3 regions of the Pseudogracilibacillus sp. SO10305 genome follow, and region 2 is predicted to be linked to each of the others. Evidence: riboswitches for the same ligand, from Rfam matches in the RefSeq annotation. Region 2 holds a riboswitch; each other region holds the start of a gene.
What was found. A riboswitch is a leader RNA that binds a small molecule or an ion and turns the genes downstream of it on or off. The one in region 2 is predicted to bind thiamine pyrophosphate.
Positions count from the first base shown of each region.

Region 1: linked by a shared signal. The riboswitch ahead of SPD45_RS03045 (ECF transporter S component) and the one ahead of SPD45_RS13625 (LLM class flavin-dependent oxidoreductase) in region 2 are both predicted to bind thiamine pyrophosphate.
Region 3: linked by a shared signal. The riboswitch ahead of thiT (energy-coupled thiamine transporter ThiT) and the one ahead of SPD45_RS13625 (LLM class flavin-dependent oxidoreductase) in region 2 are both predicted to bind thiamine pyrophosphate.

Region 1 covers NZ_JAXHDE010000002.1:79,637-90,357, reverse strand. Annotated here, with positions in the region: gene SPD45_RS03055 (DUF2306 domain-containing protein) at 168-632, shown strand; gene SPD45_RS03050 (CocE/NonD family hydrolase) at 705-2,459, opposite strand; TPP riboswitch at 2,773-2,876, shown strand; gene SPD45_RS03045 (ECF transporter S component) at 3,019-3,624, shown strand; gene SPD45_RS03040 (ABC transporter ATP-binding protein) at 3,614-5,266, shown strand; gene SPD45_RS03035 (energy-coupling factor transporter transmembrane component T family protein) at 5,263-6,039, shown strand; gene SPD45_RS03030 (LysR family transcriptional regulator) at 6,130-7,014, shown strand; gene SPD45_RS03025 (MsnO8 family LLM class oxidoreductase) at 7,240-8,235, shown strand; gene SPD45_RS03020 (amino acid ABC transporter permease) at 8,303-8,974, shown strand; gene SPD45_RS03015 (transporter substrate-binding domain-containing protein) at 9,048-9,839, shown strand; gene SPD45_RS03010 (LLM class flavin-dependent oxidoreductase) at 9,957-10,721, shown strand, end outside.
Region 2 covers NZ_JAXHDE010000022.1:23,323-34,043, reverse strand. Annotated here, with positions in the region: gene SPD45_RS13665 (DUF2507 domain-containing protein) at 1-218, opposite strand, end outside; gene SPD45_RS13660 (succinate dehydrogenase cytochrome b558 subunit) at 594-1,214, shown strand; gene sdhA (succinate dehydrogenase flavoprotein subunit) at 1,237-3,003, shown strand; gene sdhB (succinate dehydrogenase iron-sulfur subunit) at 3,003-3,767, shown strand; gene SPD45_RS13645 (SCP2 sterol-binding domain-containing protein) at 4,608-4,955, shown strand; gene SPD45_RS13640 (acyl-CoA thioesterase) at 4,968-5,417, shown strand; gene SPD45_RS13635 (SprT-like domain-containing protein) at 5,472-5,981, shown strand; gene SPD45_RS13630 (carboxymuconolactone decarboxylase family protein) at 6,051-6,455, shown strand; TPP riboswitch at 6,473-6,575, shown strand; gene SPD45_RS13625 (LLM class flavin-dependent oxidoreductase) at 6,686-7,990, shown strand; gene SPD45_RS13620 (helix-turn-helix domain-containing protein) at 8,029-8,256, opposite strand; gene SPD45_RS13615 (fatty acid desaturase) at 8,477-9,538, shown strand; gene SPD45_RS13610 (sensor histidine kinase) at 9,740-10,721, shown strand, end outside.
Region 3 covers NZ_JAXHDE010000010.1:18,397-29,117, forward strand. Annotated here, with positions in the region: gene SPD45_RS09055 (biotin-dependent carboxyltransferase family protein) at 1-544, opposite strand, end outside; gene SPD45_RS09060 (5-oxoprolinase subunit B family protein) at 541-1,410, opposite strand; gene SPD45_RS09065 (nucleotidyltransferase family protein) at 1,566-2,186, opposite strand; gene SPD45_RS09070 (XdhC family protein) at 2,167-3,018, opposite strand; gene SPD45_RS09075 (XdhC family protein) at 3,041-3,361, opposite strand; gene SPD45_RS09080 (FAD binding domain-containing protein) at 3,446-4,303, opposite strand; gene SPD45_RS09085 (xanthine dehydrogenase family protein molybdopterin-binding subunit) at 4,300-6,648, opposite strand; gene SPD45_RS09090 ((2Fe-2S)-binding protein) at 6,652-7,152, opposite strand; gene SPD45_RS09095 (CoxG family protein) at 7,174-7,614, opposite strand; gene thiT (energy-coupled thiamine transporter ThiT) at 7,963-8,562, opposite strand; TPP riboswitch at 8,627-8,727, opposite strand; gene SPD45_RS09105 (alpha/beta hydrolase family protein) at 8,813-9,625, opposite strand; gene kynU (kynureninase) at 9,638-10,721, opposite strand, start outside.

The DNA of each region.
Region 1 (10,721 bases), on a different contig from region 2:
CTTAATTCTTAATCAAATCATCGAAGTCACAAAAAAACTAGCTTGTAGGATAAGCTTGTAAAGGTTTAAAGTTTCTAAAAGAAAATTAAGGTACAATCGTTTCCTTTAAATGACGAAACGATTTCTGGAGTTAACCCATTCATTTAAAAAATATAAAGGAGAAAACAATGACTGTATTTAGTTTGTTTATCGTATTACATATTGTATCTGGGAGTATTTGTTTGCTCGTTGGCCTTATGGCAGTATTTGCAAAAAAACACCGTGGTTGGCATACGTATTTAGGGGAGATCTACCATACTTCCTATGTAGTAGTGTTTATTTCAGCTATTGTCACGTCCATCATCCATTGGGAGGCATCATCTTATTTATTTTATATTGCGATTTTTTCATATTGTTTTGCTTTATTCGGTTATATGGCAGGAAAAAGACGAAGAAAAAATTGGATTGTTCGACATATTGCAGGCATGATCGGTTCCTATATCGGTATTGTCACTGCAGTCCTTGTAGTAAATATTTCGGAGCAACCACTTTTTTCTAATTTATCGCCCGTCTTCTTTTGGATAACGCCGACAATTATTGGCACACCGATCATTATTATCGTAGCAAATAAAATGAAACAGACGATGACGTAAACAATAGGAAAAAGCACCCCTTTCGTTAAACAAAAGGGGTGCATATCGATACTACTATAATGTTCATTTATATTATTTTACGTTCGGGATAACTGGTAACATAATATGAGATGGATATGTTTCATTATGATAGATTGTTTGTGTCGCTGTTTGCATATCATCTGAATGGATCACAGTTTCACCCGTATTCGGATTTACATCAAAACGTGGGAAATTACTTGATGAAATTTCGACGCGAATGCGATGACCACGTTTGAAAACATTACTCGTCGCCCACAAGTTAATTTCATATGGAATGATTGCACCGTCCACATCACCTGCTTTTTCATTACCATGACGATATCGAGCGCGAATGATGCCATCGGTTAAATTATAAGCTGTTCCATCTGGGGCAACATCGACTAATTTTGCTGTGAAGTCTGTATCTTTTGCATCTGTTTTTGCCCACAGCTTTACGGAAACAGGTCCAGTTACTTCTAATGGTGCGTCAAGGACATCTGAGGTATACACTAACACATCTTCACGTTCTTCTACCGTGCGTTGATCGTATGGTCCCTCGACTGCCACTCCTTCATATAGTGTGCCACCGCCAGTTGTTGGAACAGGATTCGTTGGATCGTATACAAATTGATCGACATGTTTCTCGTCATTCTCTGGTTTTTCCGTTGTCAAATGACCGTCACCAAAACGTGTATTTGCTTTTCCATTACTATGCAAATAAAACGGTGTATAGTTGGTATTCGGTAATGGCCATTCATCAGCTTCTTGCCATTGATTCACACCCATAGTAAAAATTTTAACTGCAGCTTCTTCAGCGAAACCTTTATCTTCCTTCTTTAACCAATGATCAAACCAACGGATATGTAATGCAGTTAAATCTTCTTTTAAATCGATGAAATGTTCGGACGCACTCATGCCAAATGAACGGTCCCCAATCACATGTCCAAAATTACCATGTGCCCACGGTCCAATCACTAATTTTTGCATATAATCAGTTTTAGCACGCATATTTTTAAAGTTTTCAATCGTACTATATAAAAAGCAATCATACCAACCAGCAAGATGATACGCAGGAACTTGTATGTTCGGGTATTTCTCTAATAAGCTATATGTTTCCCAAAATGCATCATCGTCTAATTCATGTGTGATCATGTCGAGAAAATCACCTTCTAAACCGAACTCTTTTAAAATAGACCAATCTTTGATAGGTTTTGTTTCATACCATTTCTCAATTTGGTCGACTTCTTGTGCCCATTTTTGCATCATACGATAATATGTTGCTAGGTCATCCTTATATGTTCGTTTTAATAAGTCTGGCACGAATGTACCTAAAATGAGCGATTGAAACAAGCCGACTAGAAAGGCACCGTTTTGATATGTCGCACCTGATCTACTATCGTTTAATGTTTGGGCAGGAAAAATTGCCTTCAAATGTGGCGCTTTTTCTGTTGCAGCTAATAATTGTGTGTATCCATAATAAGAAAGGCCAAACATCCCGACGTTTCCATTTGAGTATGGTAAGTGAGCTGCCCATTCAATCGTATCATATCCATCTTTCGCTTCGTTCGTAAACATCGAAAATGTACCTTCAGATGCAAAACGTCCACGAACATCTTGAATGATGACGATATATCCGTGATCAACGAAACGATGTGTATCTAAATAGCGATGCGAATAAAATGGATCATGTTTTCCGTATGGGATGCGCGTAAGTAAAATCGGATATGTCCCTTCTTTTTCCGGACGATATATATCTGCATATAAGGTCGTTCCATCCCGCATCGTCGCCGGAACATTTCTTTCTACGATAATATTTTTTGTTGCCATGTTATATATTCTCCTAACCTCACATACTTGTATTCAATAGCTATTTATTGAGCAATAAATGGAACGATATCATAGTGATGACAATCGTATCGTTCCATTCAAATATTATAACATAATACAAAAAAGTTTGGGAACACCGTATAAACGAAGGAAGTCGTATAAATCCTCGTCATACAGGTAATTAGAGCTGTTTCATTTCATTTACATTTATTTGTGTCCGTTTTCTCGTATTTACGATCAGTGAAATTAAGAAGGGAGCTTGACAGTTCCTCTGGAATCCCGTACAATCATAGTTATAAAATTTCATATATTTAAAAAGCACTAGGGGAGCTATGTTGAATGGCTGAGAAAGGTAATCCTTGACCCTTGGCACCCGATCTAGATAATACTAGCGTGGGGAAGTGTGGCCGGGCATATACAGTATATGTGTTATTTTTGTATATTTATATATTCGACTGCATTTCCTAATCGGGAATGCAGTTTTTTTATTTGTGAAAAAGAAAGGAGCGATCAAAAAAGGAACGACAAAAATAATAATAATCAAGGAGTGTATGGACGTATGACGAAAAATTGGAAGTTGAAAGAAATTGTAATGTTGTCGATTATTTCGGTTGTTGCTGGGGTACTATATATGTTTTTCGTTTTGTTTGCATCTACTTTACGAAATATATTAACCCCGATCGGACTTGCGCCATTTAGTTTTGAATTTGTATTTGGATTATGGTTTATCGGATCTGTCGTTGCCATGTATATTATTCGAAAACCTGGGGCAGCTCTTTTTACAGGAATTATTTCAGCGGGGGTTGAAATTTTAGCAGGGGGTCCTGGTGGGGCGAAGATTTTGTTAATTGGGCTTGTCCAAGGAGCAGGGATTGAGACGGCATTTCTATTAACGAAATATAAAAACTATCACCTTCGCGTACTAATTTTGTCAGGAATGATAGCAGCTATATATAGTTTTATTTATCAATTATTCGCTTCTGGAAATATGGCTCTTGCTCCAACCGTGCTTATCGGCATGCTTTCCATTCGGTTAATAAGTGGGGCATTTCTAAGTGGAGTACTCGGAAAATGGATAGCAGATAAGTTAGCATTTACAGGTGTATTAGATGGTTATGCATTAGGCAAGGAGGTTAGAAAAAAACGTGAAAAAGATGCAGCATAAGCGTGTGGAAAACGAGAAATATTCAAACGAAAACAATCAACATGCAAAAAAATTGCCATTTATAACGATAGAAAATTTTTCGTTTGCTTATGAATCATTGGATGAGCCTATTTTACGAGGACTAGATGTTATCTTGCATGAAAACGAAGTGACATTGCTCATGGGTCCGAGTGGTTCTGGTAAAAGCACGTTATCCCTCTGTTTAAATGGGCTATACCCAGAAGCGGTGGAAGGAGAAACAGCTGGCACGATAATGTTTCGTGGAGCACATTTGCAAGACGCACAAGCTGGTGCTTGGAGCAAACATATCGGTGTCGTTTTTCAAGATCCTGAAGCGCAGTTTTGCATGATCCATGTTGCCGATGAGTTAGCATTTACATTAGAAAATATGGCGATCCGTGAACATGAAATGGACGAAAAAATCGATGAGATACTTTTACTAGTCGGCATGGAAAAATTTAAATATCGGAAACTACACGAATTATCTGGGGGAGAAAAACAAAAAATTGCTTTAGCTGCAGTTCTTTTATTGGAGCCGACATTGCTTATTTTAGATGAAGCAACCGTTAATTTGGATCCACATGCAACAGAATCATTCATAAAACTTATTCAACAAATTCAAGAAGAACGGCAAATGAGTGTGTTCATTATCGACCATCAAGCAGATGCATGGTTGGATATGACAGACCGTGTCTTATTATTAGGAAAAAATGGTCGCTTGCTACAAGATGCATCCCCAGAAGAAATGTTTACGACTTATAAGGAACAAGTGGAAGAAGCGGGCATTTTTATACCGAAGAAGTTCTCTAGACATTCTTTTGGAATCGATCTGCATGCTCGCAAGCTTCCGACCGCACAAAAACAAGAGCATCCTAAAGACAATGAAACCGTCATGCGCCTTGAAGATATAACATATAAACGAAAAGCGCGGACCATTTTACAACAGATTTATATGGCTATTCCGAAAGGGGCTTTCATTTCTATCCTTGGAAAAAATGGGGCCGGAAAATCGACTTTACTTGAGTTGATGGCTGGCATTATGACCCCGACAAAAGGGGAAGTCTATTTTCAACATCGTCCTTTACAAAAATGGAAAGAAATGAAACTGCGGCATAAATTAGGTTTCGTGTTTCAAAATCCGGAACATCAGTTTATAACAGATACGGTTTATGATGAACTCGTCTTTTCCATGCGGCTAAATGACGAACAACTAGAAAAAATGGAGGCGACCGCCACCTATTTACTCGAACATTTTCAACTAGAAGAGGAAAAACATCGGAATCCATTTTCGTTAAGTGGAGGGCAAAAGCGAAGGCTAAGTGTTGCAACCGTACTTGATGACACGCCAGATATTTTATTATTTGATGAACCGACATTCGGGCAAGATGCGGAAACAACAGCACGGCTAATACATACGATGTTTGAGTTAAGAGAGAAAGGGATTACGATCGTTATCGTCACGCATGATATGGATCTTGCTGCAATGAGTGACACGGTATACGTGCTCCATGAAGGGGAAATCGCCTTTCATGGCACCCCTGACACATTATGGGAAGAGGAAGGGCTATTACACGCTGCCCATTTACGTCGTCCATTCGAAGTAGAAAAAGCGCAATGTAAGAGAATAGGAGAGATAGGATGAAAAAAGTTAATCCCGTTGTGAAGTTGCTGGCGATTTTAGTGCCAGGATTATGTCTCAGTCTTTTTTATGATTGGTTTACACCACTTTTTTATCTCCTATTTTTACTGCTTATGACATTTGGCTATGGGAAAATCCCTTTGAAAAAAGGAGTGAAAATTTTCGCTATATTTTTATTGCTTTCATTTGGCTTCGGTTGGACGGCTGCATTGTATGCAAATGATGGTTTTGCTGGTGGGGATGTTATTTTCACATTTGGTTGGATGACCTTAACGACTGGCGGCCTTCAAACAGGGTTAAGTATTATGTTTCGTTCGCTCTGTTTTTTAATGATGTCCATGATGTTTATTTTTACGACAGATACGACACAGCTCATGATGAGCTTTATTCATCAATGTAAACTGCCACCGAAGTTTGCATACGGTATTATTGCAGGATATCGTTTTTTACCAGTATTTCAACATGAATTTCAATTATTGCAAAAAGCACACCAAATTCGTGGGGTTGGGAGATTGAAAGGGATAAAAGGAAAAATACATCAATTTCAGCGCTATTCGATTCCACTTTTGGCAAATGGGATAAGAAAAGCAGAACGTGTCGCCATTGCGATGGAGTCAAAAGGTTTCACTGGCGACCGGAACAGAACGTACTATCATCGAACTTATGTAACGGCACGCGATTGGATATTTTTCGCGATGATGATTGGTATGCTAGTAGTAGGTGCATTTATTTCTTATAAGCTTGGATACTTGAAAATATTTAATAAGCAATTTTAAAGAATCTAGTATCATGCTAGATTCTTTTTCATAGATTATTCGTAGTAAATTGATATACTTAATAATAATTAATGATTAGGAGGTTCTACGTTGAATATTCAAAACTTAGAAGCTTTTTTATATGTGCATCATTTTGGAAGTGTAAATAAAGCGGCAGAGGCATTGTTTTTGACGCAACCATCTGTATCTTCGCGCATTCGTACATTGGAAAAAGAGTTGAATGTCGCATTATTTGAACGAGTCGGACGGTCCCTCGTCATGACGAAAGAAGGAAAAGCGTTTATTCCTTATGCTGAATCGATCGTACAGGCATACAAAAGTGGCCAGAAACGAATGAAGGAAACCGCGGCTACAGACCATATTGTCATTGGAGTAACTGGACTCATCGCCAACTATGTCATGCCTTACGTCTTACCAAAATTTAAATTAGCCTATCCGAATGTCCAAATTACGATGCATACGGGAACGACGGAAGAAATTGAAAGTAAAGTATTGCACAGGGAAGTAGATGTTGGCTTTGTGCGGGCGAGTGCCCATCCATCTTTAGAAAAAACGGCGATCTTACAAACACCGATTCGTTTATTCGTCTCCCACCCACATCATTTTGAAAATGTGCCAAATATAAGCATGGAACAGTTACAAGAGGAAACGATCGTATTTTATGAATGTGGGTCATTAGATTGGACGAAAGTGAAAAATTTATTTTTCAATGCTGCTCATGTACCGACGATTACGTATGAGGTAGATAGTTTAGAAACCGCGAAAGGATTAATACTAGAAAATGCTGGCATCGGATTTTTACCAGAAATATGTGTACGAAAGGAAGTAGCTGACGGTAAAGTAACCTCCCTTGATGTTCCAGTCGTCGCAAAGGAATCGTTAAAAGCGCAAATGATTCATTATATCGGCGAAAAACCGCCATACTTTGATAGTTTAGCAACATGGACGAAGGAGATTGATAGAGTTTCTCTATAAGAAAGCAGATTAAAATCTATTACACGAATAAAAATTGCTATGATATACTATTTGTAACATTTAATCCCGAGTAATTGAATGTTAAAACTAATAATAAAAGGTGGATGACGATGACCAGTCATAAAAAGCTTTATATATTTCGTCAAAAAATACCGTGTTGTCATTGTTTCATTGGGCATTGTTAATGGAATGGCTATGTAAAAATGATGAACGGAGGAAGAGCATATGACATATAAAATTGGGATTTTAGATCAAAGTCCGATTTTTCCTAATAGAACAGCTCAAGATGCTTTAAAAAGTACGGTTGAGTTAGCACAAAAAGCAGAAAGTTGGGGCTATCACCGGTTTTGGGTGGCGGAACATCATCAGTCAGAAGATGTTGCAGGTGCATCACCAGAAATATTAATGAGTCATTTGTTGGCACAGACAAATAAAATAAAAATCGGTGCTGGTGGGGTCATGTTGCAACATTATAGCCCATATAAAGTTGCAGAAAACTTTCATGTGATGGAAGCATTGGCTCCTGAACGAGTGGAATTAGGCATCGGCAAAGCACCAGGAGGGTTGAATGCTTCAACCGCTGCATTACGATATGGCGGAACGGGTAACGACACTTCTTTTGAAGAACGATTCACATTGCTACAGCAATTTTTAAGTGGCAATATACCAGAAGATCATGCTTTATCGGAGGCAGTAGTACATCCGAAAATAGCACGCACATTGCCGACATTTTTATTAGGTGCAAGTGTAAACAGCGCTCGATTCGCTGCACGGCTCGGTGCGAATTTTGTTTTTGCCAGTTTTTTAAATGGGGATGAAACATTGCTCGAAGAAACGATGAAAGCATATCGGGCACTACATCCACATGGAAAGTTTATTATCGCGGTTGCTGCGTTCGTCGGCACAGATCAACAAGCAGCAGAAGAAGAAGCGGATAAATACAATATTTATAAAGTGACATTCGAAAGTGGGCGTGCCCTTTCTGTCGTTTCCTTAGACCAAGTGGAAGCTTTATGGCGCCAAACGAATGAACCATTCGAAGTGCACGAACAAAAAGTGCAAAAAATAGCAGGAACACAAAAGCATGTGAAAGAGGAATTCGGTCGGCTTGCGAGAACTTTTGATGTCGATGAATTTATCGTACACACTCCCGTACTTGATGAAGCGAAAAGATTACAATCGTTTGAATTGTTAAGCGTCTTAAATAAACAATACGTGTAAAAAATTATGTAATAGAAAATGACTACTTGCTTAAATGATAAGCAAAAAAATTGGAGGTGTGTCGTCATTGAATATCGATATCCGTTACGTGTTTGAAATCATTCCAGAGTTACTCACTTATTTACCAATTACATTGTATATGACGTTTGCAGCGATGGCGATTGCAACAGTCATTGGAGCGATTATCGCGGTTATTTTAGTAAATAGAACTCCTATTTTCATGCAACTGGCAAAAATTTATATATCATTTTTTAGAGGCACACCGATTTTAGTGCAATTATTAATGATTTATTTTGGTTTGCCGCAAATTTTTCCAATATTCAATGACCTAGGGGCAATCGTTTCGGCTATCGTCGCATTCGGATTAAATACTTCCGCGTATTTGGCGGAAATTTTTCGAGCGGGACTAACTTCTGTTGATAAAGGGCAGGAAGAAGCAGCGATTTCTGTCGGGATGACATATTTCCAATCATTGCGTAGCATCGTGTTGCCACAAGCAATTCGAAATGCACTTCCAGCAACGGGAAATATGTTTATCGGTCTCATTAAAAATTCGTCCCTCGCCTTTACGATCGGCGTGACAGAATTACTCGCTCAAGGAAAAATGCTCGCATCTGCAAACTTGAAGTTCTTTGAAGCATATTTAGCGGTCGGCCTCATTTATTGGGTGCTTACCTTATTGTATAGTCAGTTGCAAAGTTGGTATGAACATCGATTAAGCAAACCGTATCAAGTGTAAAGAGTTTTTCTAGAACGTCAACGTGGAAGAAAAAAATAGGGTACAAACAAAGAGGTTGAAGGAGGATGTTTACATGAAACGTATTAGTTTATTATTGCTAGTAATTGGAGTCCTTTTTTTAGTGGCATGTGGTCAAGAAGATACGAAGGAAGCGGCAAGTGCAACAGATGAAAAAGTAATCAAAGTTGGGGCAGTGCCTGACGGTTTTCCTGTTTCATATAAAGAAGATGATGATTTAAAAGGATTTAGTGTCGACATTATAAAGGAAATTGCGAAGGAAGCCGGATATGAAGTGGAATGGGTAACATCAGATTGGAATGGCGTGCTCGCCAATTTACAATCTGGAAAAGTAGATACAGCGATCAACTTTGCAGCTACACCAGAACGTGGGGAAACATACAATTTCACGGAACCATATTATAGTTCAAAAGCAGTTATTGCAACGGCAGAAAAGAACGATACATTAAATGAAGTAGAAGATATAAAAGGAAAAGATATAGCGAGCATGATGGGGACGAATTTTGAAAATGTGCTTGCGGCAGAGTTTCCGGACCTTAACTATGAATTAATTACGTATGAATCAAATGATGTTGTGTATACAGATATCGCTTCTGGAAAAATTGATGGGCTCATCTACGGTCGTGAACAATTATTGGCACAAATTAGTGAACGTGAACTCCCATTACGTATCGTTGGGGAGCCATTTGGAGATCAACCAGTTGCATTGCCATTTCAAAAAAACGAAGAAAATGATGCCTTAATCGAGGAATTAAATGAAGCGACCGTACGATTAAAGGAAAATGGGAAGTTCTCAGAAATTTCCTTAGAATATTTTGACGTCGATTTACTAGAAGATGAAAAATAATGATTAGTTATGATATGAAGTAGGGGGCCGAGACAGTGAGATAGTTCATGATTGAACCATATTGTACTGTTACGCACCCAACCCCACTTTTCTTAAAAATTGAAAGGAAGATGTGCAATGACAAAAAAAGATGTGAAACTCGGTGTCCTGATTCAAGGTGCTGGTGGTCATATGAACGCATGGAAAGCAGAAGACGTGCCAAAGGATGCAAGTATTAATATAAACCATTATATAAACGTATCACAAAAGGCAGAAAAAGCTGGACTTGACTTCATTTTTATCGCAGACGGTTTGCATATTCATGAAAAATCGATTCCACATTTTCTGAACCGATTTGAACCATTAACATTGTTATCGACACTTGCCGCAACGACTGAAACGATCGGGCTCGTTGGTACGGTATCAACGACATATAGTGAACCATTTAATATTGCACGGCAGTTTGCTTCCTTAGATATATTATCGGCTGGTCGTGCTGGATGGAATGTCGTCACAACCCCCTTAGAAAACACGGCGAAAAATTTCCAAAAAGGGAACCATCCAGCACATTCTCTTAGATATGAAATGGCCGATGAATATGTAGAAGTAGTAAAAGGGTTATGGGATTCGTGGGAAGATGATGCATTCGTTCGAAATCGTGAAACAGGAAAGTTTTTTGAGGAAGAAAAAATGCACCGCGTCCATTATGAAGGAACGTATTTTCAAGTGGAAGGACCATTAAATATTCAAAGATCCCAACAAGGCCAGCCAGTTATATTCCAAGCAGGTTCTTCTAAAACAGGCATTGAATTTGCTGCAAAACATGGGGAAGCCATTTTTACGAATAAAACGACAGTGGAAAGTGCACAAGCATATTATAAAGCAGTAAAAACTGCGGCGATC
Region 2 (10,721 bases):
TCCAATTTTCCCCAACGAAACTTCTCAAATAAGTATATGAGGTCGTCTAATGATGTTATTTCAATGTTACGAGCTAAGTCCCTACCTGAAAAGTAAAGAATTGCATCTTTCTCCGTTCCTAGCATATTTGGCAAGCATACATATTTTAAAATATCAAAGCCAATTGTTTCAGATGATAGTTGATCTATCGTATGTAATTTTAATTGTTCCTTATCCATGTACGTCATCCTCTACGCTTATTACTTCTTGTATTATAGCATAATTTTATGTAAAATATAGTGTTAGAGAGATAGTAAAATACAATCTAAACTAGAAACAGAGATATTCATAACAAGCTGAATTTTTTTGTATCCGCGTTTGGAGGCGTATTTTAATTATCTCTTAAATAATCATACATATATTTGTATAATAATATTAAAATTAAAATTGTCTATTTCTTGACGCTTTTTCGCGTAAGAAGTACAATAAAGAAGACTTCTTGTTATACGTTTACAAATTTTACATATCATTTTTGTGTAAAACTTAACAAGCGGTTCTTAATTTGTTGTGCAATTTTAATTTTAATATAAAAAAATTTAAGGAGGGAGTAACACATGGTGGATCGTCGTCAATATAACTACCGAAGATTGCATTCACTATTAGGTGTTGTTCCAATTGGACTATTTGTTGTACAACACTTGATTATTAACCACTTCGCAGTATATGGGGAAGAAAGTTTCAACAAAGCAGCTAATTTTATGGGGTCTTTACCGTTCGTATTAGCGCTTGAGACATTCGTTATTTACTTGCCAATCTTATTTCATGCTATCTTAGGAGTTTATATCGTATTCGTTGCTAAAAACAATACGAAAAGATACGGATTTTTCCGTAACTGGCTATTCTTCTTACAACGTGTTACAGGTATTATTACACTTATCTTTATTGCATGGCATGTTTGGCAGACAAGACTGCAAGTAGCAATCTCGGGAGCAGAAGTAAACTATCAAATGATGGAAGATATTTTAACAAATCCATTCTTCTTCTGGTTCTACATTATTTCAATTATCGCAGTTGTATTCCACTTAGCTAACGGGCTATGGGGTTTCTGTGTCTCTTGGGGAATTGCACAATCTCCACGCGCACAAAAAATCGTTACATATGCAACTGTCGTAGTATTCTTTGTAGTTAGCTACATTGGAATTAGAACTATTATTCAATTTGGTTTAGGTGTATAAGATAGAGGAGGGAGTATGAACAATGAGTAATCGTAAAGTCGCAATAGTAGGTGGCGGATTAGCTGGCCTAATGGCTGCTATTAAAGCTGCTGAAGCAGGCGTTCAAGTAGACTTATTTTCAATTGTACCTGTTAAACGCTCTCACTCTGTATGTGCCCAAGGTGGGATTAATGGTGCGGTAAACACAAAAGGTGAGGGGGACTCACCAGCAATTCACTTTGATGATACAGTGTATGGTGGGGACTTCTTAGCGAACCAACCACCAGTACAAGCAATGTGTGATGCTGCTCCAAGTATCATTCATATGTTAGACCGTATGGGAGTTATGTTTAACCGTACACCGGAAGGATTATTAGACTTCCGTCGTTTCGGGGGAACACAACACCACCGTACAGCATTCGCAGGAGCAACTACAGGACAGCAATTATTATATGCTTTAGATGAACAAGTTCGTCGCTATGAAGTAGAAGGACTTGTGACAAAATATGAGGGATGGGAATTCTTAGGCGCTGTAATTGATGAATCAGGAATAGGCCGTGGAATCGTCGCTCAAAACATTAAAACACATGAAATTAAATCATTCCGTTCAGATGCTACTATTATGGCAACTGGTGGTCCTGGTATTATTTTCGGTAAATCAACAAACTCTGTAATTAATACTGGTTCTGCAGCAAGTATTTTATATCAACAAGGTGTAAAATATGCAAACGGTGAGTTCATCCAAATTCACCCAACAGCAATTCCTGGAGACGATAAATTACGTCTTATGAGTGAATCTGCTCGTGGAGAAGGTGGACGAGTTTGGACATATAAAGATGGAGAGCCTTGGTACTTCTTAGAGGAGAAATACCCTGCATACGGAAACTTAGTTCCTAGGGACATTGCTACTCGTGAAATCTTTGATGTCTGTGTAAATCAAAAATTAGGTATTAACGGTGAGAACATGGTTTATCTTGACCTTTCTCATAAGGATCCAAAAGAACTAGACATTAAATTAGGTGGAATCATCGAAATTTATGAGAAGTTCGTTGGAGAGGATCCACGTAAAGTACCAATGAAAATCTTCCCAGCAGTTCACTATTCAATGGGTGGAATGTGGGTCGACTATGATCAAATGACAAATATCCCTGGTATTTTCGCAGCAGGTGAATGTGATTACTCACAGCACGGTGCAAACCGCCTAGGTGCTAACTCATTATTATCTGCTATTTTTGGTGGAATGGTTGCAGGCCCAAGTGCGATTGAATATATCGATGGATTAGATAAACATGCAGAAGATTTACCTGCTTCTTTATTCGAGAAATATGAAAAAGAAGAACAAGAGAAATTCGATGCATTGTTAAACATGAAAGGTACAGAGAATGCGTACCAATTACACCAAGAACTAGGTCAATGGATGACAGACAACGTAACTGTAGTTAGAGACAACGAACGTCTAAAGCAAACAGATGAAAAACTTGTTGAACTACTTGAGCGTTGGGAAAAAATTGACATCGGTGATACGTCTACGTGGAGTAACCAAGCTGTTATGTTTACACGTCAATTAAAAAATATGATCCACTTAGCTCGTGTTATTACTTTAGGAGCACTTCAACGTGATGAGAGTCGTGGTGCACACTATAAACCAGAATTCCCAGATCGTAATGACGAAGAATTCTTAAAAACTACTATCGCTGAATTTGATGCGAAAGCTCAATCACCAGTTATTTCATACGAAGATGTGGATGTTTCTTTAATTCCACCACGTAAACGTGACTATACAAAATCAAGTGAAGGGAGCAAGAAATAATGGCTGAACAAAAAACAGTAACGTTTATTATAACGCGACAAAACGGCCCTGATTCGGCTCCATATGAAGAAACGTTCCATGTTCCTTACCGTAAGAATATGAACGTAATTTCAGGACTAATGGAAATCCAAAAAAACCCAGTGAATGCTAATGGAGAAAAAACTTCTCCAGTTCAATGGGAAATGAACTGTCTAGAAGAAGTTTGTGGTGCTTGTTCTATGGTTATTAACGGAAAAGCAAGACAATCATGTGCTGCTTTAGTTGATAAATTAGAACAACCAATTCGTTTAGCACCTATGAGCACATTCCCGGTTATTCGTGACTTAGTAATCGATCGTAACCGTATGTTTGATGCGTTAAAACAAGTAAAAGCTTGGATTCCTATCGATGGTACACACGATTTAGGACCAGGACCACGTATGCCTGAGAAGAAACGTCAATGGGCATATGAATTATCTAAATGTATGACTTGTGGTGTATGTTTAGAAGCGTGTCCAAACGTAAATGATAAAAACGACTTTATCGGTCCAGCAGCTATTTCTCAAGCTCGTTTATTCAACTCTCACCCAACAGGTGATATGAATAAGAGTGATCGTTTAGCTGGTTTAATGGAACCAGGTGGATTAGTTGGCTGTGGTAACGCACAAAACTGTGTGGAAGTTTGTCCAAAAGGAATTCCTTTAACAACTTCTATTGCAGCGATGAACCGTGCGACAGTAGTACAATCATTTAAAAACTTCTTCGGAAGCGACAACGCATATTAATAATTAATAAGACTAGAATTCATTCGGATTCTAGTCTTATTTTATTGGCTCTTTGTCAAATGGTGTTGGTGACCCTCTTAAAGTCATCTAATATGTAATTGTGTGGAGCCAATAAGAATAGCGTGAATATGTCACTTCGGAAATGTACTCCGCTTTCCGCGTGCGGCTGCTATGCCAAGCTCAGGCTTTGCCTTATCTAGGCCTTTTCTCACGCAGGAATCTACGTACATTTCCTACGTTTCATCTGGCTGTTTATATGCTAGTTTCCTCTTCCTTTGTAGCTTAAACTTCAAGGGAGGAGGATTTTTTACTTTGTATGATTAATCTCCATTTAAAGTGTAAAATGATTCTCTTTTTGAAATTATGAAAGTTTCGATATTATAAATGATACTCTAACAATGTACAAAAACGATTGGATAAGAAGGGCATGCGGACAAAATATGATTGGTATTGCATAATATTTCCGAGGTGAATATTATGCATATGCAAATTGATATTAATATAGTGATTGAAATTAATACGCTGATGTATACGTCAATTTAGCTGTGATGAATTTAGTTATTCTTCCTCGATATGCTTTAATTCTACAGCATTTTCTTCGACTTCGATGTTCTTATCTTGTATATCAAGCAGTAATTTTATATTTCTAGAATAAGACAAGTGATTTCCCGCCTGGATTTGGTTTTGGTCGACTTTAATTCTAAAGGGAAATTCACTGGCACGATATATTGTAGAGTCTTATTTAATATATTTGATCAATGAATAAGACAACGCTTTCATTATTTTTGAAAATGTATTATAATGATTGAACAGTCATTCATTATAAATAGGAGTGAAAATATGAGTTTAGACAATTTAACAGTTCAAGAAGTATGGGGAGAAATTGATCGTGTTGCTAAAGAGAATAAATCGATCATAGAAACAGTGAATGGAAGTTTTGTGTTCGAAATTAAAGCAGGGGAGGAAGTAGTGTATAGCCTAGAATTGACAGAGGGGATTGCAACTATTACAGAAGGGAAATTAAATGATGCCCAATGTACACTTGCGATGAATGAAAAGAATTTTAAAAAATTACTACAAGGTGATTTAAATGCGACTGCTGCATTTATGACGGGAAGATTAAAAGTAAAAGGGGATATTGGACTCGCATTAAAGTTAGAAAATATGTTGAAGAAGCTATCTTTTTAAGGAGGGATTTATATGACAAAAGCACCGTATATTAAAAATTTTAATCGTTGGAAAGAAGAATTTAAATATCACGTACCTATAAAAATTCGATTTTCTGAAACAGATATGTTTGGTCATATGAATAATGTATCTCCGTTTATATATTTTGAAGAAGCGCGTATTGAATATTTTAAAGCGGTTGGCTTGTTTCAAGATTTTGATAAAGTGGAAGATGTTCCTGTCGTAGCAGATTTACAATGTGATTATTTAAAACAAGTATTTTTTGGAGAAACTATTCAATTATACGTGAAAGCGAATCGAATTGGGAGTAGTTCATTAGATATTCACTATATGGGTGTGCAAGAAAATGGAGATGTTTGTTTAACAGGTCGTGGTTCCATCGTAAATATTAATAAGCATACTGGAAAACCAGTCGCAATTAGTGACGAAAATAGAGATAAAATTTTAACGCTACAAAACTGACGATATATGTCAGTTTTTTTGTTATATGGTATGATATTTATTGAGGTGTATACAGTGAAAGAGGAAGAATTAACCCAATTTGCTACCCAATTTTTACGTACCAATTTTCATATCGACTTAACCATTCCAATCGTTCGGAATAATCGTCTTCGTTCTTCATATGGTAGATATGTCATGACGAATAAACAACATCCAGTTCGTATCGAAGTTGCAGGGAAAACATTAGATTACGGTACGGAAGAGGCAATAAAAGGCATTATCAAACATGAATGCATTCATTATGCATTACATATGCAAGGTCAATCGATGCGTGATGGCCATCCTGTATTTGAAAAAACATTACGAAAACATAATGCTCCTAGTACAAATACGATGAAAATTGGTTTATTTTATCTTTTTCGTTGTGAAACATGTGCACGTACTTATGAAACAAATCGTAAACAAATAAGTAAAACGCCAAAAAAGTATCGTACAAAATGTTGTAATGGAAAAATTACCATCATGGAAACTAGGAAATATGATGGAAAACATTTTTCAAAAGTATCACATTCATTTACTTGTTGAAACGTTAGAAATGTATTAGCATGGATATGGGAGTATTTTGAAAATTTCAACATTAATGGAGGCATATACATGGCAAGCGAACGTTATGAAAAAGGAATGGACGTATTAAAGGATTTTAATTTAGTAGATCAGCATCATCCGGAAGGACATATGGATATTGGAGCAGGTTTTAAAGATTTGGCACCAGATTTAGAAGATTTTGTAGTGGAGTTTGCCTTTGGAGATATTTATGGTAGAGAAGGCATTGACCCAAAACAAAAAGTATTAGTAACAATGGCATCATTGGTTGCCCAAGGTATCCCACAAATTGAAATGCATGTAAAAACAGGAATTAAAGTTGGATTAACTCCAGAAGAAATTGTTGGTGCAATTATTCATATATTACCATATGCTGGATTTCCAAAAGTTTTAAATGGATTAAAAGCAGTACAAAAAGTCTTCAATGAACAAGGAATTACTGTAAAAACGAAATGAAGCATTAATTAATTGAATAGAATCACTAGGGGTGTTTTTAAAAACTGAGATGAGGTTATCCTCAAACCCTTTGAACCTGAACTAGTTCATACTAGCGTAGGAAAGTGTATGATTGTATGTATTTGGAACGAATTCTGTTTTTTTTACATACTATTTTGCTATAAATACGCAATTTTCCTATGAATATTAGGGGAATTGCGTTTTTTAATGTTTAAAAAGGAGAGGGAAAAATGAAGAATCATAAACAGATGCATATTGGAGTATTAGTGATAGGTTGTGGCCACCATCAGGCTGCATGGTTAAGTTCGGATTCAAGTGTTGAACGTGTTGGAGATATTGCATATTATCAAGAATTAGCTCAAATTGCAGAAAAGGGATTGTTTGATGCTGTGTTTTTCGCAGATAATCAATCGTTTCAAGGTATTAGTGCGAATGTTATGCCGGCTTTTTGGTTTGACCCCATTGTGAATTTAACTGCTATATCGCAAGTAACGAACTATGTTGGTTTAGTATCTACTATTTCGAGTACATTTTCCAATCCATTTACAGCTGCGAGGCAAATTTTAAGTTTGGATCATGTGTCTGGCGGGCGTGTTGGTTGGAACCTCGTTACATCGATGACAGATTTAGAGGCACAAAATCATAGTATGGAAAAACTGCCAATTCATGCGAAACGTTATGAAAAAGCGGCAGAATTTGCAGATGTTGTTACAAAATTGTTCGATTCATGGGAAGAAGCAGATTTTATTCATGATAGAAAAACGAAACAATTAATGCGTCCAAATAAAATAAACCCAATAAAGCATATTGGAAAATACTTTCAAGTGCGTGGGCCGCTAACGACTCCAAAAAGTCCACAAGGTCGTCCGGTACTGATGCAAGCAGGTGCATCGAATCCGGGAATTACATTAGCAGCCGAATATGCTGATGCGGTTTATTCTGTTTCATGGAACCGGAGACAAGCAAGGGAGTTTAGAGAAAAGATGGATCAAGCTGTTTTGGAACGTGGCGTGAGAAATAGACATATTAAAATTTTTCCGGGGTTAGTAACGTATGTTGGCAAAACTCGAGAAGAAGCATTTGAGAAAAAAGCGAAATTAGACAAGCTGTTGGATACAGACACTATTTTAAATCAATTAAGCATTTTCGTCGGACAGGATTGTTCTAAGTGGGATTTAGATAAAAAGGTGCCAGTCCTTCCACCTGTTGAGGAATTTTCTGGACCGGTAGGACGTTATAAAACTATATTAGAAATTATTCGTGATAAAGATCCGACCGTAAGAGAATTATTAAGTTATTTAAATGCTGGTGGGGGCCATTTTACTTTAATTGGAACGCCCGAGGAAATTGTCGATGAAATGGAATTATGGTTCAAGGAAGGGATTGCAGATGGCTTTAATTTAATGCCACCTTCCTTTCCACATAGTTTAGAAGATTTTGTAGAATTGATCATTCCTGAACTACAGAAACGTGGATTATTTAGAACCTCCTATGAAGGCTCAACTTTACGTGAACATTTTCAACTGGAAGAATAATAGAAAAACCGACTTTCGATAGTGAAAGTCGGTTTTCGTTATAATGATAATTCCCCCATTCTAACAAGCTCTATCACTGCCTGTGCACGACCTTTTACACCCAACTTTTGGATAACGTTTGAAATGTGGTTTCGGACAGTTTTTTCAGATATGAATAGTTCTTCTGCGATTTCCTTTGTTGTTTTGTCTTGTAAAAGTATCGTAAATACTTCTCTTTCACGTTTTGTTAGTACGCTTTGTTGGTGAAAGTTTTTCGAGTCGTTCAAATGGTCCCCCTCCTTGCTGTCGGTGAGATGCATTTAGAAGGGAATTATTTAGTCAGTTTATTTTATGAATAAATGTACGAAAAGTGCGTAAAATGAATGATTTATACGTTTATCCTTTGTTTGATATGACATTTGTCACATAGAAATGATGACATTTACGTCTAATAAAAAGATTTTCACTCTCTTATACTAAAATAGGACGCCTATGAGGGGGAGAAAAATGTCAAAAGAGAAAACGAGAAAATTACATCAACAAGTAAAGCCGTATACATTTGCGGATCATAAAAAAAGTACGATACAAATTTTTAATACGATTGTGCCGTTAATTGCTACTTGGATTATCGCATATATAATGGTACCAATTAATATGTATGTAGCGATTGGCTTATCGGTGATAGCAGCAGGACTGATTGTTCGTACATTCATTATTTTTCACGATTGTACACATGGTTCTTTTTACCATGACAAACGAAAAAATAATATGTTAGGAACGATTACAGGAGTGTTAACGAGTTTTCCATATGAAAAATGGAAACGAGAACATGCGATTCACCATGCTTCTAGTTCTAATTTAGATGAACGTGGCATTGGAGATATTTGGGTAATGACAATAGAGGAATATGAGGAAGCAACAAAATGGGAAAGATTGAAATATCGTCTATACCGTAATCCGATTATTATGTTTGGGTTTGGTCCGCTATATTTAGTGCTTGTGTCAAACCGACGTAATAGAGCGGATGCGAAGCAAAAAGAGAAAAATAATACGTATTTAATTAATGCTATATTACTTATAGGAACGGTTTTAGTTATCGTTTTTGTTGGTTTCGTACCATTCTTAATCGTGCACGGAATATCGATTTATATTGCAGCCGCATTAGGTATCTGGTTATTTTATATTCAACATACGTTTGAAGATTCGTATTTTGAAGAAGAATCTGAGTGGAATTATGTGAAGGCAGCAGTAGAAGGAAGTTCATATTATGAGTTACCAAAATTTTTACAATGGTTAACAGGAAATATCGGCTTCCACCATGTCCATCATTTAGCACCACGTATACCGAACTATTATTTAGAAGAGGCACATGAGACGACTCCAGATTTACAATACGCAACAACGATTACACTTAAAACGAGTCTAGATTCCTTGCGTTATAAATTATATGATGCAGAAGCACAAAATTTTATTACCTTTAAAACGTGGAAGCAGCGTCAGCGTGAAAAGTTAAACGAAACAAAGCAAAATCGTGTGGTAAAACATTCGAACAAAACGAGAATCAATTAATAGACATACAAGTATGAAGTTATGCTAGCGAGTAGTTGATTGCTAGCATATCTTTTTGTTTTAAAGGGACTTCCAATATATAGATACCATTTTGGGTTTATTCAAATAGTCTCAAAAAGTATTTTTATAGATTTAAATGAACAGATGTTGTAATGCAATATTTATTGCTATAATAGAGGCAATAGGAAGAGGGTGTTATTTTTGCGTAAATGGTATAGTATTTTTCCGAAGAAACCATGGATTAGTATTTACACATGGATTATTTTATGTTTTTTACCATTTTTCTTTATTTTTAAATCATCTTCTTTTGTAGAAATTGGCATCGGCATTACATTATTAATAATGTTTTTCATTTCCTATATATTTTCTTTCAAGTCTAAAAGTGGACTTGTATATATGTGGCTTAGTTTTGAAATGATTGTAAACATTGCAATGATTTATTTGTTTGGCTTTGTTTATTTTGCTATTTTTACAGCCATCTTTATTGGAAATATTCGACATTATGCAGGTTTTTTTATTATGTATGGGCTTCATATTGCAACGACAGTTGGGGCAGTTATATTTGGTTATTTTTTTCGATTAGACTTACTACTGCCGCAAACACCGTATATCGTTATTAGTGTCATTGGGACAGTGCTGTTACCGTTTCATTTATATAATCGAACGAAACGTGAAAATTTAGAAGGCGAGTTAGAAGTCGCACGGGAAAAAATATCAGAACTAATTATTTTTGAAGAAAGACAACGTATCGCAAGAGATTTGCATGATATTTTAGGACAAAAATTATCTTTAATTGGACTAAAATCAGATCTTGCTGGCAAATTATTAGAAAAAGATCCGGAACTTGCTACAAATGAATTAAAAGATATTAGAATGACTGCAAGCACCGCATTAAAAGAAGTACGTGAATTAGTGACACATATGCGTTATCGAAAGTTGACGGATGAATTAGAACGAACGAAGCAAGTATTAGAGGCTGCAGAGATCGATGTTGCAATCAAAAATGAATTAAAGAATGAATCGGTTCCACCTGTTATTGAAAATATTTTAAGTCTTTGTCTAAAAGAGGCTGTAACAAATATCGTTAAACATAGTGGAGCGACGAAAAGTGATATTTATATAACACAAAATGAGGAAGCATATATATTAAAAATTAAAGATGATGGAAGAGGATTTCCGAAAG
Region 3 (10,721 bases), on a different contig from region 2:
CTCTAATTTCATGGCTCTTTCCATATGTAGGAATGAGAGATGCATCGATTGCTTGACCAATTTGCACGTCCACTTTTGCTTCATTTCCTATCGCTAAAGTATCTCCCTCTTGTAATTGACGACCATCCAAACCACCAATACCACATAATGTGTATGTCGAACGTGATTCCATAATAACTGGTACATCAATCCCACCACGGACTGCTAAATAAACACGTGCTCCACCTTTTACAAAGTCAAAAGATAAAACATCTCCACCCTTTATTTCTAAAGTTTCCCACATAGCAACAGGTTCATCATTAATTTTTGGTGGAATTTCCCCACCTGTAATAGCGATGACCGCATCTTCTTCAAATTGTAGTTTCGGTCCCATATACGTAATTTCTAGAACCGCACTATTTTCATCATTTCCAACAAGTAAATTACTCGTCGTAAATGCATATTTATCCATCGCTCCTGATGGTGGCATTCCTACTTCATAATGGCCAATTCTTCCAATGTCTTGTACAGTCGTTTGTAAACCAGGTTGCAATACTTTAATCATGCATATAACCTCCTTATCACATCTTCAGAAAATGCTTTCGGATCTTTCAATACATCTTGTGGTTTATACGAGAAGTCTTTCGTTAAATATTCAAATGTTCCTTCTTCTACTTCTTTACGTATCGCATTGTATTCATCCAATGTAACACTTCGATATCTAAAAATATCGCCTTGTCTTGGGAACGTCATGTCATCTTTGAAATCTTTATTTCGCTGTTCCTTTTCATAAATTGGTGCTGCAGCTGTACCGAATAATTGGTATCCTCCAGCCCCTTCTACAGGATAAATAACTGCAAATGCTCCACCAAATCCAAACGCTCTTTCCGGTGTAAACGTACGAGGTCTTACATATTTTGGTACTTCAATCTGCTTTTCTTGTGGCACCATTTGATAACACCAAGGAAGTCCTGGTACAAAACCAATCATCGATACGAGATAAGGAGAATCTGTCATTGCTTTAATTAAATCCTCTTTGGAATCATACCCATTAATGCGTGCAGCATATTCTAAATCCGTACTTTCCGGATCTTGATGTCGATCTCTGAATCGCATTAACACTTCATGTGTCCAAGGGTCTTCAAAAAAGATCGGAACATCAACAATACGTGAATTAATTGTCATGTCCTCCCAAGACACTTCAGCTTCTAACTTCTTTAATTTCTCAATCACTTCATTCGGATGGATTTCTTCCGGAACAAAACGAATCATGAATGAAGCGTTTCCGGGACAAATATCGATAATACTATTTAAATTTTCCTCTTTTAATTTATTCGTAATGGCCATCGCTTTAAAGTTTGCTTCTAAACTCATCTCTTCCGACAACTCAACGAAAATAAATTCATCGCCACCATATTCATAACGAATCATACATATTCCACTCCTTATTATGTAATCGTTTCCAATGGAACTATATTAAAAAAACATCTTTTCAAAATGTTCTTACAATAAAATTAACACTTTGTTCACTTTTATCAAAGGACCAAAAAAGCAAATGAATGGTACCAAACTTTATGCGGCCATTTTCAATCATATTCCCCATTATGCCATTTCGCAAGTGCTACTTTATATTGTTCAAACGTATCAATATCATCATGTATAAACGGATCATCCACCTCGATGAAAGCACGTTTCATCTGCTCTGTTTGAATCGCCCGTAATCCTTCATCACCATGTAATTGATCTACAATCTGTGGAGGAATATTTTTAACATATACTGGGTGACCAACAATCCCTTCATGGATCGGACGTATAAAAATTGGCGTATCATTACATGCATATTGTTGACTATCCTCTAAAATCCGATTAATCGTGTTATCTTGGATAAATAATACATCTCCTAAAAAAATGACGAACGGCTGAGATGATACTTGAAACACCTTTTTTAAAGAGGTACTTTGCCCTTCTTTATATGCGTGATTTATAAGCCAAGAAAAACGTTCATCACGTACTTGAACGTTCTTCATTATTTCTTCGTATTCATGTCCTATCACTCCATAAACATGATGAAAAGGAAATGTAAGCACCTTATCGATTACATGTTGTAACATAGGCTTTTCAGAAAATGGGAGTAGTTGTTTCGTTCTTCCCATTCTGCTTCCTATGCCTGCTGCAAGAATACAAGCATTAATTGGTTCCTTGCACATAAGATATTCCTTTTCCTACTTCCTCATATTTAGAAGTATGGCGGTGAATTTGATGTTGATCATGTAAAAAGCCACCTTGATGTCCTTTTTGTATAGCAATGATCTCACTTAAAATACTGATTGCAATCTCTTCTGGTGTTTCCGCACCTATATCTAATCCAATTGGATTATACATTTTTTCGAGAACTTCACCTGAAAATATAACATCATCTTCTTTTAATTGAGTCAACATCTTTTCTCTTCTTGAACGAGGACCTAAGACACCAACATAAGGGGAAGGTGATTGTAATGCAAATTGCAACGTTTCACGGTCTTTTTCAATATGGTGATTCATAATAATCACATATGTAAAAGGTGAGACCGGAACTTTTTCCGTAAATGATGAAGGATGTGCAATAATGCGCTCACAATTTGGAAAGTTTTCGGCAGAATTAAACGTTTCACGAGCATCTACTACTGTCGTTTCAAATCCCAATTTTTGACTAAAATGTGCTACTGGAATCGCATCATGCCCTGCACCAAAAATAATGATTTTTGATTTAGGAATGTAAATATCTACGAAAACTTGTAATGTATCGCCACTTTTTAATATAACCTCTTGCATTTCTGATTGACCGAGATGTGCTTGCATTTTTTCCATTAAGATAGGACGTATTGCATGAATGATATCTGTTTGATCAATCGTTGTTTCTATTTTCCCACTTTCAGTCATACATAAACGTAATGGCTCATATTTCCCTTCCGTTTCTAACTGGATAATCGTTGCTAAACAACATTTTTCTTCTCCTTTATTTGCTGCCAACCAAAAAGCATACGCTTTATCTTCCATCATTTGCTCACCTCCCTTTCTTCTACTATGAGACTGGTTCAATATATACTTGCACCTTTCCAGGACAACCTAATCCTAATCCCCAAACCAAATCTTCATCCATGTCATATAATTTCAATAATGGTGTACCAGATGCTAATACTGTTTTTGCTACTTCCCTTACATCTGATTCCAAACAACCTCCAGATATTAAGCCGACATGATGTTCTGTTTCATCTACGTACATTTTGGCTCCTTCTCGGCGATAGCTCGATCCATACACCTTAACAACTGTTGCAACAACGGCTTTCACACCATTGTTTTTTGCTTGTTGAATTGCATCATACACTTTTTCGTTTTCTCTCATCGTGTACCTACCTCCAGATACAACTTTGTAAAAATAATGGTAAAGAACAATTCGTTTTCTTATTCTTTACCATTATGCTACTTCTTATAATAGTACTTCTTTTAATGCTCGTTTCACAAACACTTTCGTTAAATGTTCACGATACTCCTCTGATGCAAATAAGTCTTCACCCATATCTCCATCTTCAGCAGCTAATTGTGCAGCTTCATCGATTAATTCGGCTGATGGAGTCTGTCCTTCTAGCGCATCTTCTACTTCTTCAGCACGATATGCTACATCTCCAACTCCTGTAATACCGACTCTTATAAAATCGATTTCATTGTTCTCATCGACCCCTGCAATAACCGCCACTCCAACTACAGGATATGCTGTAGCAGGGTGGAAAAATTTAACATAAGTTTGTTTTGCATGAGCTGGTGGTAATTCAAAACTAACTTCCGTTACCATCCCCGTCTCTGGAATCGATGTAATTAATGGTCCTAATACAAAACCTTCGAGCGGTATATCTTCTTCACCATCTTCACTAACAACTTTTAAAGATGCATCTAATGCAATCGCTACCGCTGGATAGTCTGCAACAGGATCCCCGTGAGCAAGATTACCACCAATCGTACCTCGATTACGAATTTGCAAATCTCCAATGACACTTGCTGCCTTTGCAAGCGCTGGGATTTTGTCTAAAATAAGTTCATCTTTTGATACATCATAATGTGTCGTTAATGCACCAACGACTAAACGATCCTCTTCGATACGTGCACCTTTTAGTCCCTCTATTTTACTAATATCAACTAATAATCCAGGCTCTGTAATTCGAAATTTTAATAAAGGAAGTAAACTATGTCCACCTGCAAGAATTGTTCCTTCTCCATCACTATCCTTTAACAATTGAACAGCTTCCTCTACTGTTTTCGCTCTTTTATAATCGAACTTTGCAGGAATCATTGTTTACCCTCCCCTTTCTGTATCGCTCTCCAAACTTTCTCAGGTGTTAATGGAATACTAATATTTTCCACATTAAATGGTGCAAGTGCATCCATCACTGCATTCGCTGTAGCTGCAATAGAACCAGTTACACCAGATTCCGCAACCCCTTTAGATCCTAGTTGGTTTACAGGTGATAATGTTTCTGTAAAATCCATTTCAATTTTCGGGAAAAATCTCGCTTTTGGCATTGTATAGTCCATAAATGAACCTGTTTGTAATTGACCTTTTTCATCATATTTAATTTCTTCCCACAATGCTTGTCCTACACCTTGAGCAACCGCTCCTAAAATTTGCCCTTCTGCAACGAGTGGATTGACAATTTTACCAGAGTCATCGACAGAAATATAACGTAAAATCTCTACATGTCCTGTTTCTGGATCAACTTCTACAACGACAATATGTGTACCGAATGGATACGTGAAGTTCGAAGGATCAAAAAATGTTTTTTCTTCTAATCCCGGCTCAATTCCTTTTGGCATATCCCAAGCAAAGTTTGCTGCTTTCGCAATTTCTTGGAATGTTTTTCGCATAGTCGGGTCAGATTTGACAAAATAGACACCTTTTTCGAATGCAACATTTTCTACTTCTGATTGTAATAGGTGAGCTGCGACGATACGTCCTTTTTCTATCACTTTGTCAGTCGACAGGGCAACTGCATTTCCTCCAACTGCTAAAGACCTTGATCCATATGTTCCCCAACCCATCGAAACCGCTTTCGTATCATTAAAAACAAAATTAATATCTTCATATGGGATACCGAGCTTATCTGCAACAATTTGCGTAAACGTCGTATCATGACCTTGTCCATGTGGGGAAGTACCAGTAAATACCGTTACTTTTCCTGTCGGGTGTACGCGAACCGTCGAATTCTCCCAAATCCCACCTTGGAACCCGATGCCACCTGCTACTGCTGAAGGTCCAAAACCGGACAATTCAACATATGAAGAAATTCCGATACCGATATAACGCCCTTCTCCTAAGGCCATTTTTTGCTCTTGGCGTAACTTCTCATAATCAGCAATTTCGACTGCTCTATCTAGTGCTTTATCATAATCACCACTGTCATATACTAACCCCTGTGCATTTGTAAAAGGAAACTCTTCTTTTTGAGCAAAGTTCAATTTACGCACTTCTACAGGGTCCATGCCGATCTCTTTAGCAAAATCACTTACAGCACGTTCTAGCATAAATGTTACTTCAGGCTTTCCAGCGCCACGATAAGAATCTACAGACATAGTGTTTGTATACATTCCATATGTTGTAACTTGTGCTTTCGGTATTTTGTATGGACCAGACACCATTAACCCAAAATCAATTGTCGGGTTACCAGGTCCGAATGTTGCTAAATACGCACCGATATTAGCATGATTTACTACTCTTATTGCTGTAATTTTCCCATCTTTCGTTCCAGCAAGTTCTACATCTACCATCATATCTCGTCCAGCATTCGCAGATTGGAAATGCTCATTTCGTGTCTCTACCCATTTCACCGGACGCTTTAGATCGATGGCCGCATACGATACAAGTGCTTCGTCAGGATATACACCAATTTTCCCACCAAAGCCTCCACCCATATCAGCTACTTTTACTTGTAATCGATGTTCTGGAAAATCTAACACTTCTGAAAGGACCATACGATGAATATGTGGGTTTTGTGAACCGACATATAACTTCAACTCACCATTACCCGGATTATATTGTGCTAAAGAATTACGTGTTTCCATCGGGCTTGGCGCAACTCTCTGTGTACTATAGTTTCCACGAATAACTACTTCCGCCCCATCGATATCGGCGTCCGTTACTTCACCTGCAATATACGTAAAAGCCGTATTATTTGGTACTTCATCATAAATTTGTGGAGCCCCTTCTTTGCGCGCTTCTTTTTGGTTGGAAATAGATGGCAATACTTCATATTCTACTTCCACTAATTCTGCAGCATCTTCTGCCGCATAACGGTCACTTGCGATAACCATTGCAACACCATCTCCGACATATCTTGCAGTATCAATTGCTAAAGGATATTGTGCCGTTTCAATTAAGTTCATTCCAGGAACTTTCCACGAAGTTGGTACGGGATTGATTTTCCCTTCTAAATCTTTTCCTGTATATACCGCCACTACTCCTGGATGTGCAAGCGCCTTATCTTTATGAATGCTTTTAATATTAGCATGTGGATGTGGACTTCTTAAGATATATGCATGTAATAAATTAGGAATTTTCAAATCATCTAAGTATGTGGCGTTCCCTGTAATAAGTTTTGGATCCTCTTTACGTTTCATTCGTTGTCCAACTAGTTTACTCATCGATTATTTCACTCCTTTCACTGCATTTTCTTCTCTCATAATTTCCGATGCCCTTCTAACCGCATTTACGATAAATTCATATCCCGTACAACGGCAAATTACCCCTTCTAATCCTTCTCTAATTTCCTCATCTGTCGGTGTTGGATTTTGTGCTAATAATTCAATACTTGCAATCATTGCCCCCGGTGTACAATATCCACATTGCAATCCATGTTCTTCCCAGAACCCTCGTTGCACAGGGTGTAAGTTTTCAACTGTACCTAAACCTTCTACCGTAATAAGTTCAGATCCATCCACATGGACTGCTAATAAAGTACAAGACTTTGCTGCTCGTCCATCTACTAAAATCGTACAATTCCCACACTGGCTCGTATCACAACCGATATGTGAACCTGTAATCCCTAATACATCACGAATAAAATGAACTAATAACATACGTGGTTCCACTTCTGCTGAACGTTCTTCTCCATTAATCGTCACAGTAACATTCACAAGATTTGACATACATGCACCTCCACATAAATTTTATTGTTTTGCTTTTTTCTCTATATCTTTAAAAAATTGCTTTAAAACTACTTTTGCTACGCCACCAATCATTCTTTGACCAATCGTCGCCATTAATCCTGTTGCCGCAACATCTGCTGTACATGTTAACTCCGTATTTCCATCTACCTCCTCCAGTTCCATTAACGCATTTGCATCAATTTCACCTGGTTTTCCACTCGCCTTTACAAGGAGACGATAAGATGTTGGTTCATTTTTATCGACTTGTTCCACATCTGCCGTAAATTCTCCCTTAATTGGCCCCATATTAATTCCGAGTACCGCTTTATATTGCTCATCGCCTACTTCATCAAATGTTTTACAACCTGGCAATACTGCTTTTAATACTTCCGGGTTTTGGATTGTGTCCCACACCTGTTGTGCACTTAATGCTTTAAATTTGTGTGTATGTTTAATATCCATTTATGATCGCTCCCTTTCTTTGTAAAGCGCTTACATTTATTTAGTAATAAGTAAAATGTAGCATTTTATTCTATGTGCCGTAAAGTACCAGATTTTTCAAACGGAAGGAATCAAAATATGAGAAGCAGATAAACAGATGAAAAAAAACGTTGCATTAAGTATAACAGTAAACATGTAAATTGAATATATTATTTTACATTTTTTACATAAAATTACATCAGTAATAAAATGGACAAAAATGTATACAACATATAAAAAAGCTACCGTCCATAAAATATAGACGATAGCTCCACTATTTAACTTTAATGAATGAAATGCTTTTTACCGAGGTCTTTTTCGTTAAAACATTTACGAAACTTTTCTATTTGCTTCCAATGGTTTGTTCATCGTTAAAAATGTTGGACGAACCATTAAAATTAAAATAATTACAATCGAACAACCAATAAAGTTTGATATCATCGTAATGCTATTCGTAACAAATGAGAAATAAATCGGTGTTTGACCCGCTTCTTCTGCATAGTTTGCAAAGAAAACAACGCCGGCAATAAAATGCCAGAAGTAACGGCCAATACTTCCAATAAGCACTCCAACTGAAACAGATGTAATTAACTTGGGACGGTTTTGTAAACGAACTGCATTTTGCACGACGCCCATCATTAATCCTGCAAAACCGATAAAACTAAAGGCAACAAAATACTCGATAAACGCTTGTAATGGCGTTAAAATCCATGCATCCCCAGTAACGATTTGCAAAATCCCCCAAATAAATCCGGAAATAAAACTCGCTTTCACACCCCAACGAAATGCTACAATAAAAATTGGCACCATCGCTAATGAAATAGAAATGGATGGAATCGGCTTAATTCCTGGTAATAAATCGATTAACATGGCTAATGCGGCAAAAATTGCTACTTCGAGCATCGCCTGTAATGGTAAAAATTTCTTCACATAAAAAACCCCCTATGATATTGTTCAACGCGTATCCATAGAGGTATATAAGAATGGGTAGCCCATCCTCGTGTCACCACATCCCTACGTTAGTATTAACTAAACAGGTTCGAAGGGTCTGGACATTGTCCACTCTCAGCAAAAATTGCTCCCCCTGTGATACGTATATTGAGTTACTTCCATATTATCAAAAATAGTGTAAAATACAAGACCTTTACTTTTAACTTTCATACAAAACTAAGAATGTTTACTACTCTCTAATAATTTCCTGCACTTTCTCTAACAATACCGGCCAAGATTTTGTATCCGGCTGAATGATAGCATAGTGTTCTAAGTCTCTAAAAGGTATAAGCTCCACCTTTGTCCCCGATGCACGTGCTCGTTCATCAAACATTTTACTCATCGCAAATGGAACTGCAATATCTAATTCACCGTGGATAAGCACGATATTAGACGAAATCGGTAATAATGTACTCGGTGATCCGTGCTCATATCTTTCTTTATATTGTGCTGGTGTTCCACCAAGTAGATCACGTGTCGGGTTCACATCTGAATCAAACAACTTTTCTTCCCAATGATGGATTTGATACATCGTTTCCAAATGACCAATCCCAGCTAGACTAAGCACTCCTTTTACTGGCAGTGGATTTTTTTCAAAACGGATTGGGCTATTTTCATGTAAGTTTTCTTGAGCTGCCACCCATAAGGCCAAATGTCCTCCAGCAGAATGACCTAATGTAACGACTCTTTCCAAATCAATCGGATATAGGTTTGCTAGCTTTTCGACGTATTGTAATGCTGCACTCACATCTGCAAACGTTCCCGGCCAACCACCTCCTACATGGCCGACACGACGATATTCAATATTCCATGTCACAAAACCATGCGATGTAAATGCATTTGCTAATGGACGGATATGTTTTAAATCATATGCCTTTTTCCAAAACCCCCCATGAATGATAACTATAATTGGAAAAGGACCATCCCCCTTTTCAGGCAACCGTAGTTCCCCGAATTGTTCTTCACCATTTCCATAAAAAATTTTTTTGAAATTGTCCTTCATCGAAACACTTCCTTATGCAACGACATCACGTTTGTTTTCATATTTCTTATAAGCCTCTTCTTCCATAATCGTTTTTAAAATTTGCACGACCATCCATACGTCATGATAAGACGTGTACAATGCAATTGGTGATAAACGAATTACATTCGGTGCTCTAAAATCTGGAATAACTCCAGCATCTTTTAACGCTTTACAAATTCTTGCAGCTTCTTTATGTGCTAAGCTAATATGTCCACCGCGTCTATCTGCTTCCCGTGGATTTGTAATTTCAAATTCAAATCCAGCCAATTCATGATCGATTAAATACATCATATACGCTGTTAGACGAAGTGATTTTGCACGTACATTTTCAATTCCTATTTCATTAAAAATCTCCAACGAACCTTTTAATGGTGCCAGAGATAAAACATGAGGAGTCCCTAATTGGAATGCACTTGCTGTTTGTGCGGGAACAAAATCATGATCTAAATCAAATTGTTTCTCCTTATCTGAACTGAACCAACCACGTAATCCAGGTGTCGTCCCTAAATGTTTCTCATGAACGAATAAGCCACCGACACCTCCAGGCCCACTATTTAAATATTTATAGTTACACCACATCGCAAAATCGACTCCCCAATCATGTAATTGATGTGGGAGTGCACCAATGGAATGTGCTAAATCAAAACCGATCATAATATTACGACGCTTCGCTTCAAATGCTAATTTTTCCATGTTTAAAATTTGTCCGCTTCGGTAAAGTACAGAAGGCAATAAGATAAGTGCGACATCATCTGTCATCATCTCGATAATTTTTTCTTCTGACAATGTCGATCCATCTTCACTCGATACGCGAATTAAATGTGTTTCCGGCTGTAAACCTCGTAAAAGTAACTGGCTTTGTAATGCATAAATATCTGAAGAAAACGTTAATTCATCTGCTAAAATTTTATTTTTCGTCTCTGTCGGCTGAAAAAACGTCGCCACTAATTGATGAATATTCGTCGTAATCGAACCTGTCACAATCGTCTCCCCTTTTTTTGCACCAATAAGTGACCCTGTCATTTTCCCTAGCTGTTCTGACATATAAAACCATGCTGGTTCAGCTTGCAACCAA